2 regions of the Brevibacterium sp. ACRRH genome follow, and region 1 is predicted to be linked to the other one. Evidence: predicted binding sites of a transcription regulator. Region 1 holds the regulator's gene; the other holds the start of a gene.
The links. Region 1 encodes LexA, which represses DNA repair genes until DNA is damaged. Its sites were predicted from a motif close to TCGAACANNTGTTCGA; they were not measured.
Positions count from the first base shown of each region.

Region 1 (5,344 bases):
ATTCCGAGGTCGTTCGAGTAACCGTTGCTGTGCGGGTCATGCCTGTCCTTGGAGGTGAGGGTGGGTGCGCGTCACGTCGGTGATTGCGCGAATGAATTCCGTGGTTTCGAAGTCGGTTCCCGCGTTGACGCGCAAGTGCCCGGGGATACCGTTGTTGCGCACCAGGACGCCGTGTGCGAGTAGCGCTTCGAACATCGCCTGCGGGTCCGTGACGTTTCCGAACATCAGGAAATTCGAGTCACTGGACACGACCGAGTACCCCAGTCCCGTCAACGCTTGACTCATGGTGTTGCGCGATTCCACAAGGCGTTCCACGTTTTCCAGCAGTGCTGGCGTGTGTTCAAGCGCTGCACACGCCGCCGCCTGAGTCAGGCGTGACAGGTGATACGGCAGACGCACCAGGCGCAGAACATCAATGAAGTCCGGATGCGCAACAGCGTAACCGACGCGCGCTCCGGCAAAAGCGAACGCTTTACTCATGGTGCGCGAAACCACCAAACGTGGGTTGTCTGGTAGTAGGTCGAGTGCAGTTTGGAATCCGGGCCGCGCGAATTCGGCGTAGGCCTCGTCGACAATGACGATGCCTGTCGTCACTTCAAGAACTGCTTCTACGACCTGAATCGGAGTTGAGCAACCCGTGGGGTTGTTGGGAGTACAAATGAAGGTGATGTCTGGCTTGTTCTCACGCACTGCGTTAACTGCAGTGTCGACATCGAGCGTGAAGTCGTCGTTGCGTGAGGCTTTGATCCATGTGGCACCCGTCGATGTGGTGATAAGCGGGTGCATCGAATAGCTGGGCTCAAACCCGAGTCCTGTGCGCCCTGGTCCCGCAAACGCTTGGACAATGTGCGAAAGAACTTCATTCGAGCCATTGGCTGCCCAAATCCATTCGGGCGGAATCTGGGTGAGCTCACCGTTGCCTTGCTTTTCCAGAACCGTGGACAGGTATTGCGACAGGAGCTCCCGTAGGCGAGTGAACTCACGATCCGGGTAGCGGTTGAGGTGTTGGAGCTGTTCCCCAAGGTTCTTTTGCAGCGCCTCAACCACGACTGGTGGAACGTCATACGAGTTCTCGTTGACGTTGAGGCGCACGGGCACATCATGCACTGGAGCACCGTAGGGCTTCGCACCGCGCAAATCGTTTCGAACCGGGAGATTTTCAACCACGCCACGAGTTTAACGTGAGGGCACTTCGAGCTTTTGTCCGGGTCGAACAAGCGAGCCGTCGAGGCCGTTGAGCGCCTTAATCTGCTTCACCACCTGGTCGGTGGGAACACCTTCACTGTGTTCACGTGCGATAGTCCACAGTGACTGGTCCTCCTGCACTGTCACCGTCACGGTCTGAGCTGATGCCCCACCTTCAGAAGCCTGCGCCGGCAACACGGCCAACGTAATAGCAAACGCCGCGACAACCAACGCAAGCACAACCACTAGCCGACGAACCGCATATGTGCGAGCCATTCGTGTCATCTCAATCCTCCATTCGAACTAATGTTCTATCGAATCTATGTTCTATTGAACACAACATTCGAACAAATGTCTACTGTTTCTCGAACAAATGTGCGAAAATAGATTCAAACGCGATCCCTTTCGCTTTCATACCTGACTGTTCCAGGAGGGTCTGACACAGTTTTTGGATCGCACGTTTTAGCAGGTCACACATTGGGAGGAAACGTGGCAGAGAAGGCAAAGCGGGGCCGGGGGCGCCCACGCAACGAAAGCGTCATCGCAGACATTCAAGAGCAAGAGTCACTGCACTCGCGCTCACTACCAGAAGACTCAATCTCACGCACCGACAGGCGACTGACCCCACGTCAGCGCCAAGTCCTCGAATGCATCGAACACGCCGTCTACACCAACGGCTACCCACCAAGCATGCGTGAAATTGGCCAGGCGGCGGGCCTGGCCTCGCTGTCATCGGTTGCCCACCAGCTCAACCAGCTGGAACGCTTGGGGTACGTCCGTCGCGACCCTAAACGACCTCGGGCCCTTGAAGTCGTCAACCCCGACGAAATTGAGTACAACAACAACATCACCCCAGAAACCTCCGCGAACACCGCACTGGTTCCTGTCGTGGGACGCATCGCGGCCGGTGGCCCCATCACGGCAGAACAGCACGTTGAGGACGTCTTCCCACTCCCCCGTCAGGTTGTGGGCTCAGGCGAAATGTTCCTCGTGCAGGTCGTAGGTGATTCCATGATCGACGCTGCCATCTGCGATGGCGACTGGGTCGTGGTGCGCAAACAGTCCACGGCCAACAACGGCGAAATCGTAGCCGCCCTGCTCGACAACGAAGCCACCGTGAAGACGCTCAAGCGCGAAGGCGGCAAGCAGTGGTTGCTCCCTGAAAACAAGGACTACGAACCCATCGACGGCGATCACGCGCTCATCATGGGTCTAGTCACCGCCGTTATTCGTCGGTTGTAGAAGCTGCAGCGGCACCAGCGCCGGCTTCCCCGGCAGCAACTCCCGTTGCGAGGCGCTGCAAGGCCTGCTTCACCAGTTCAGAGTTAGTAGTCCGCCACAGTGGCGGAAGCGAGTCGAGCAAAAACTTCGAATAGCCTGCTGTGCGCGCACGCGAGTCCAACAACGCAACCACACCGCGGTCGTGTGACGTGCGGATCAGCCTCCCAGCTCCCTGCGCCAACCGCAACGCCGCGTGCGTTGCCGACACCGCCATGAACCCGTTCGCACCTCTAGCCGCAGCGGCCTGAGTGCGCGCCTGCGACAACGGGTCGTCGGGGCGTGGAAACGGAATCCGGTCAATAAGCACCAACCGGTTGGTCAATCCCGGCACATCCACGCCCTGCCACAGCGACATGGTGCCAAACAGAACGGCCGAATCATCGGCGGCGAAGTCCCTCACCAGTACCGACAACGTGTCCTCGCCTTGCAAGTACACCGGGTAGCGCGTGCGCTCCCGCACAAACTGGGCGGCCTCTTCAGCGGCACGCCGGGACGAAAACAGTCCCAGGGCACCACCTCGGGACGCCTCAATCAGTTCCACGATTTCGTCCAACACCTGGACGTTGACCCCTGACCTGCCGGGTTTGGGCAGGTGCCCGGCCACGTAGAGGATCCCCTGCTTTTGGTAGTCAAACGGGCTACCCACGTCGATCGCGTCGTACCGGGGCGCATCCTCCCCAGCCAGACCCAGGGCAGCCGCAACCGGTTCAAACTTGCCACCCAACGCCAGGGTCGCCGAGGTCGCCACCACGGTGGACTCAGCAAACAACCCGTTCCGCAACGTACCCGCCACACTCAGCGGCGCCACAACGAGCGACGTAGTGGTGGTTTCCTTAAACGTATTCGTCGAAATCCACGCGACATCGTTGCTGTTGCGGTCCAACAACCGCTCCACTAGCTCATACGCTTCGTCAATACGCGCGCGTGCCATATGTCGCCCGGCGTCGGGCTCGGACTCCTTGGACACTCCCCCGACCTGCGAACTCAAGTCCCGCAACGCGTCATGCACGGCCGACAGCGCGTCGCCCAGGTCTTCTGGCCACACGCGCAACAGACCGGGCTCGTGCTCTTCCAGGGCAGCCGCAAACTGATCGCTGGCCTTGGTGAGCGCCTGAACGGTGTTCGCCGTGGCGGCCGTGTGCTTCTTAGCCGTCGACGCCACAGCGCTTAGAAGCGCATGCGTGATTGCCCCGGTGAGCGCGCCGGTCACACGGTCGCGCAGTTCGTGTGCCTCGTCGATCACCACCGCCGAATGCTCCGGCAACACCGACTGCTCCCCTTGCGCTTCAATCGCCAAGAGCGCGTGGTTGGTGACCACAATGTCGGAGTCCGCGGCCGTGTTCTTGGCGCGTTCGGCAAAGCACTCTTCGAACATGGGGCACGTGGACCCCAGGCAGTCAAACGAGTTCACGGACACCAGCGACCATGTCCGGTCGGACACGCCGGGCACCAGGTCGTCCCGGTCCCCCGTCGAGGTCGCATCGGCCCACTCCCGGATCCGCGCGATCTCGGCTTCGGTCGCGGTCATTGAGCCACCTCGGTGCCCTTCAATGTCAGCACCAACGTCGAACAACGCGGACTCTTCATCACCCGGGTACCCGCCTCCCAGCTTGTGGAGGCACACGTAGTTGCGCCGTCCTTTTAACACCGCCGAGGTGGGCTTCCGCCCGGTGATGGCCCCTACCGTTTTCGTAAGTCGGGGTAGGTCGCGTTGGATGATCTGTGACTGCAGGGCAAGTGTTGCGGTGGAGATGATGACCCGGTCACCGGTTCGCAGCGTGTATTCGACACTGGGCACCAGATAGCCCAGGGATTTCCCGGTTCCGGTGCCTGCTTGCACCAGCAGGTGCGTCTGGTTGTCCAAGGCGCTCGATACTGCTTGGGCCATGGTGGTCTGGCCTTCGCGGTGGGTTCCGCCTAGGGCATCTACGGCTGCGTCAAGGAGTTGTTCTACGTCTGAGCTCATGTGGTTCACCCAAAGATATGTGGGTCGACCATGTCTGGCTGTCGAAATTGTTCGAGTTCGTGCAGAAGATCGGGCTCCACCATGGCCACCAGTAGCGTGCCCTGAGAGGTGTATTTCTCAGACTCAACCGTGCCTTCGTCGTGGGCCCGGGCAATGAGCTCACCACGGTCGAACGGGATGAGTGCGGTGATGTGGTGGGACGGGCGCGGCAACAGGTCATCGATGCGGTCACGAAGCTCGTCGATCCCCTGCCCCGAGTGCGCGGACACAACGACGGCGTTTGGGTACGTGTTGAGCACGCGCGCCAGGGTGTCTGGATTCGCGATATCGGCTTTGTTGAAGACGATGAGTTCAGGAATGTCTCCGGTTTCGGCTTCGTTGAGCACTTCGTGTACCGCCCGAATCTGAGCCAGTGGGTCCGCGTGGGAGGCGTCGACAATGTGAAGGAGGAGATCGGCATCCGAAGCCTCTTCCAGCGTGGAGCGGAAGGCTTCAACGAGCTGGTGGGGCAGGTTGCGCACAAACCCCACCGTGTCGGTGTACGTGAACACACGGCCATCGGCTGTGTGTGCCTGACGGACCGTGGGGTCCAGGGTGGCGAACAGTTCGTTCTTCACCATGACCCCGGCGTCCGTGAGCCGGTTGAGCAAGGAGGACTTACCAGCGTTGGTGTAGCCCACGATGGCCACACTGGGCACCTTGTTGCGTGTGCGGTTGGAGCGTTTGGTTTCGCGGGCTGGCGCCATCGCCTTGATCTCGCGGCGGAGTTTAGCCATGCGCGTGCGAATCCGACGACGGTCGAGCTCAATTTTAGTTTCACCAGGTCCGCGGGACCCGATTCCAGCACCTCCGGCCACACGACCACCGGCCTGCCGGGACATGGAATCACCCCAACCACGCAAACGCGGAAGC
Region 1 covers NZ_JAKRMN010000005.1:46,188-51,531, forward strand. The annotation lists gene hisB (imidazoleglycerol-phosphate dehydratase HisB) at 1-40, opposite strand, end outside; gene MHX53_RS06300 (histidinol-phosphate transaminase) at 37-1,167, opposite strand; gene MHX53_RS06305 (LysM peptidoglycan-binding domain-containing protein) at 1,177-1,470, opposite strand; gene lexA (transcriptional repressor LexA) at 1,753-2,427, shown strand; gene MHX53_RS06315 (ATP-dependent DNA helicase) at 2,411-4,432, opposite strand; gene hflX (GTPase HflX) at 4,438-5,344, opposite strand, start outside.

Region 2 (5,344 bases), on a different contig from region 1:
CACCTCGGCGGGTCTGGCCGCTGAGGATGAGTGGACCAAGGTGGAGGTCCGCGGGAAGTACGAGCCGGAGCTTACGGTGTTGGCGCGGAACCGGACGGTGAACAACCAGCCGGGGTTTTATGTGATTGTGCCGTTTACGACGGTTGCGGGTGACCAGATTCTGGTGAATCGCGGGTGGGTGCCGCCGCCGTCGAGTGGGCCGGCGAGCCCGGATGGTGTGCCTAAGCCTCCTGCGGGTGAGGCGACGGTGACTGGCTGGTTGCGGCCCACGGAGGATGGCAGTAGGGACGATAATCCGGATGGCATTATTCGCGCGATTGATACTGAGCGGGTTCCGGGGTTGACGAGTCCGTATAAGAATGCGTTTGTGCAAGCGGGTGCGGAGGATCCCGCTGGCGATGCGGGGTTGTCGCCTTTGCCGCCGCCGTCGTTGGATCCGGGGTCGCATTTGTCGTATACGTTTCAGTGGATTGCGTTTGGGATCATGATTCTCATTGCGATCGTCTTTACGATTGTGCGCGAAAAGAGGACCCGCGAGTCTTCTTCTGATAAGCCCACAACATACGTGGTGGTTGACAAGGAAGCACTCAAGCACGGGTCCAAGTCCGGTTCAAGGTACGGCACCAGTCTGCACCGCACCCGAGACAGCGCTACCCACCGCGCCCGCCAAGCCGTCAAGGACGAAGACGCCGAAGACGCCGAGCTCAACCAACAGGGGCTCTAATGTTCGGGCTCTGTTTAGAACTGCTCTAGTTAGACCAGCATTATTCAGAACGGCTCTGGTTAGACCAGTCCACATCAGAATGGAGGTGGTTCCTCGCTGGGTTCCCACGGGCGGGTGTCACCGTTGAACACCTCCCCTGCGATTGCGTATTCGTCAGCGACCGCGGGGTCGTGTTGCGAACTATGGGCGCTTGCTTGTTCTGTTGCGAGGTAGTTGTTGATGGTGTGGCTGATGTCTTGGTCACCGGTGTCGAAGTACTCGAGTAAGCGTTCGTACTGGTGTTGGTTGATCCGTGATTCTGGTGGGTAGACCAGCATGGCACCAATCCGTGGGAACACGCACGCCAGGGAACCGTCATCCATCCTGTCGACGCGGAGTCGTTTCTGGGTTTTCTCCTGATGATGCCGCTTACACAACGGATGCAAATTCTCCATCACCGTCAATCCACCATTCTCGGGGTCTTCGTGGTTGAACGGTTCGATATGGTCTTTTTCACACACCCGGGCAGGGACCGCACACCACGGGACACTGCAATCAGGATGCCTAGCCTCAACCATGCGTTTCAAAGCCGCAGGTATGTAATACTTCGTCGGCGCAGACTCCAGCACCACACCGGTTTGTGGGTCGGTGAACATCCTGTACACCCACTTCGCCCGCGCGATCACCTCATCAGCGGTTTTTGTGTCTAATGGCACCCGGTTATTCATCATCACCGGCGCCCTAGCACCCGGGTCCACCCTGACCGGCACCCCAAAATCAAACTCACTACCAGCAATTTCGGCACTCAAGGTCTCTGTATCACCCGGCGGACCACCAGCACCTGGGGGCGCACTACTCCCCTGGTACTCAGGTCTGCGTTTTTCAGGTTCGTCTTCTTCGTTTCCGCTGGGCCTTCGTTCCGCCACCGGTGGCGGGTTGTTCATGAGGAAGTGCAGCACCGGGACCGTGAGATTAATGCTGGCTTGGGATTTCAACCATTCTTCTTTCTCAGGTATCGACACGCATAGTTCAAGCTCATACACGTCCTCAGACTGACGGGCTTCACACCTATCAGCCCACACAGAACCATCACCAGCATCGCCCGCACCGGACGCATCCACACCAGCCCCGGATCCTGGCCCGGCGTGTTCGGCATCAACCGGGATGGTGATGACTCTGATCGGCGCTTGTTTGCCTGTCCGGGTCACTCGGACGCGAAGTGTCGTTGAGGGTTTAGCCCCGGTGATCAAATCCAGGGTCAGTTGGTCCATCAACCGGTCATCATCAACCTCAACCCGGCCCAGATCACCCACACGTACTTCAGAAACTTCACCGTTGTTGTCGGTGATAAACAAGGCTTGTTGCTCATCGGTCAACGTGGCAGTAAACGGTTCTATATGGTTCGCCATGATTGCCCTGGCCATCCCGCGTACACGCTGATAAAACGCTTCCATCTCCAACACAGGCCCAGTCAGGCTCAACGTGGCTGTCCCATCATCATTCACCCAATACGACACTGACCGGTGACGCCTAGCCGTTTCACTACGGCTTTCTGGGGTAGTGAGCATGGCAAGCACTTCAGCCACGTGCCGTTTAAAGGTTTTCCACGCCACGTCCACACGCTTACTGGTGAGCATGTCATCAAACACGGGGATACACACCCCAGCACGCCCTACTCGGCCAGCCGTATAAAGAACCCTGTCGAAGCCGATCACACCGGCCTTGACTAGAGACCAGAGTTTGGGCATGAGCACCACAGCCGTCATGATCTTCCGCACCTGGGGCACTAACTGCGATCGTGTGCAATCTAAAAGCTTCGCTAGCACCCCTTCTGTCGGGGTTGGTAGTTCCTCTGGTACGCGTTCAACACTGGCAACTGTGCATACTTCACCCGAAGGCAACACCACACACGCCACCACATCATCCACACCAACAGACCCACGAGCACCAGAGCTTTGTCCTACTTTCCCGTTAGTAACCAGTGGTCCTGTTCTGGGGTTGGAGGTAAACACCGCATGTAGACCATGAGTGAAATCATCCAACGGTGCCACGTGGGCGCTGATCAACGCAGCGACTGCTTCTGCTTGTTTCACACGTGCTTCGTCCATGAGTCGTGTGGTGGTTTTAACTGTTTCGAATAGTTCAACAGCCGGCCCGTCATACATGTCATTGTGCTGGTCGTGGATTGTTGTGGTCACGCGGTTTCACCTCCTTCACATACCCCTATTCTATTTGTGTTCGAATGCAAGAGTCAAGGGTTTTGTTCGTTTTGTTTCGATTTATTTTCGAACTAGTGTTCAGTCACGGAAACCCAAGCGCTCAGTTCGGAAGCCGAAAAGGCGCCTCCCTTAACGGGAGACGCCTCGCGTCCTCAAGCTAGTCTCAAAGGCAACCAGCCAACGTCCACCTCGGCGGTGGAAAACAAACCAACCACCACCTCGGCGACAAAAACGCCCTTAAGCCAGCGACACCAGGTCCAAATACGAGTCGTTCCAGTGGTCCTCGTCGCCGTCAGGCAGTAGCAGCACCCGGTCGGGATCCAATGCCTGCACAGCACCCTCGTCGTGTGTCACCAGAATGATCGCGCCCTCGTAGCGCCGAATCGCGGACAAGATCTCTTCCCGACTGGCCGGATCCAGGTTGTTCGTGGGCTCGTCCAACAGCAGCACGTTCGCCGACGACACCACCAACGTCGCCAGCGCCAACCGCGTCTTCTCGCCACCGGACAGCACCTTGGCGGGCTTACTCACGTCATCGCCACTGAACAGGAACGAACCCAGCACCGTGCGCACCTGGGTGTCATCGAGATCCGGCGCGTTACTCCGCATGTTCTCAAGCACGGTGCGATCAAGATCAAGCGTCTCGTGCTCCTGTGCGTAGTAACCAAGTTTGAGCCCGTGCCCGGCCTTCACTTCCCCAGTATCCGGGCTTTCCAACCCAGCAAGAATCTTCAACAGCGTAGTCTTACCCGCACCATTGAATCCCAAAATCACGACCCGCGAGCCCCTGTCAATCGCCAAGTCCACGTCCATAAACACTTCCGTCGACCCATACGACTTAGACAACCCCGAACCAGTCAACGGCACCTTTCCGCACGCGGCAGGCGTGGGAAACCGCAAACTCGCCACCTTATCGCTCTGGCGTTCCTCCTCAAGTCCTGCCATCATGCGCTCTGCGCGCTTGAGCATCGACTGCGCCGCCACCGCCTTGGTGGCCTTCGCGCGCATCTTCTCGGCCTGAGCCACCAGCGCAGACGCCTTCTTCTCCGTATTCGCACGCTCACGCTTGCGCCGCCGCTCGTCGGCTTCACGCTGTTTCAGGTACTGCTTGTACCCCATCGCGTAAATGTCAATGACCTGCCGCGTCGCATCCAGGTAGAACACCTTGTTCACGACCTCCTCGATTAAGTTGAGGTCGTGCGAAATGATGATCAGCCCACCAGAGTACTTAGCCAGGTAATCACGCAACCACTGCACGGACTCCGCATCGAGGTGGTTCGTTGGCTCGTCCAGAATCATCGTGTCGGGCTGGTGAAACAGAATCCGCGCCAGCTCTACTCGCCGTCGCTGTCCACCCGACAACGTTTGCAACTCTTGCCCCATCAGCTGCTCGTCCAGCCCTAGGTTGGCCGCAATCGCTAGCGCCTCCGACTCTGCCGCGTACCCACCGGCTGCAATGAACTCAGCCTCGATTCGCGGATATTTGTCAATCGCCTTCGCCGCCACGTCCGGATCCGGGTCGCTCATGGCACGCTCGGCCTTGCGCATCCGCCTGGCAATCACATCCAGATCCCGCGCCCCTAACACGCGCTCCTTCGCGGTCTCAGTAGGCTTGCCACTCCGCGGGTCCTGTGGCAAATACCCCACCGACCCAGACACCGACACCGTCCCGTCCGACGGCAACACCTCGCTCATCAGCACCTTGGTAAGCGTGGTCTTTCCCGCACCGTTCCGGCCCACGAGCCCAACCCGGTCGCCTTTGTCCACGCGGAAGTTCACTTCCGACATGAGCGTGCGCGAGCCCACCATGATCTCCAGGTTACTTGCCGCTATCACGGTGTTCCTTCCACCCCACTTCAATGACCTGCGCCAAAAGCGCGTGCGGAGTCAATCCCAGCGCCTTCGCACGCTCCACAATCTCATCGGCCAAGGCTTTATCTAGCGGGCACCATACGTTCACCGTGTCTTCCGCCTCATCAGCGTCCTGACCCGGCGCTCCAGCTTCCTGCTGTGGCTCCCCCGCCGTCACCTCGGGCTCCGTCCCAGTCCCCAGCCCGGGCCCGAGGTCTGGCTCGCCTTCGTCACGAATGGCAGTTGCGACGGCGCGGGCGCGTTGGTCTGCCGCTTCGTTGAGCTCATGGTTGGAGTGCCCTTTGACCCACTGGAACTTGAGCTTACGCCCCGACTTTTCGAGCGCATCGACCTGCTCCCATAACTCTTCCATGAGGTCGCGGTTGAGCACGTCTTGCCCGTTGGCTTTTTTCCACCCTTTGAGCCTCCACACCGGCATCCATTTGGTGACCGAGTTAATCACGTACTTGGAGTCGGCCAGAATCAGGAGGTCTTCATGCGTGTGCGCAGTCGCTTTGAGAATTTCTATGACCGCTTGGAGTTCGGCCCGATTGTTCGTCGACTCTTCCCA
Region 2 covers NZ_JAKRMN010000015.1:14,571-19,914, forward strand. The annotation lists gene MHX53_RS11335 (SURF1 family protein) at 1-724, shown strand, start outside; gene MHX53_RS11340 (HNH endonuclease signature motif containing protein) at 799-2,901, opposite strand; gene MHX53_RS11345 (ABC-F family ATP-binding cassette domain-containing protein) at 3,160-4,758, opposite strand; gene MHX53_RS11350 (ribonuclease H) at 4,742-5,344, opposite strand, start outside.
Region 2: a site for LexA is predicted at 2,989-3,004, ahead of MHX53_RS11340 (HNH endonuclease signature motif containing protein). Genes of this name have one in related genera too.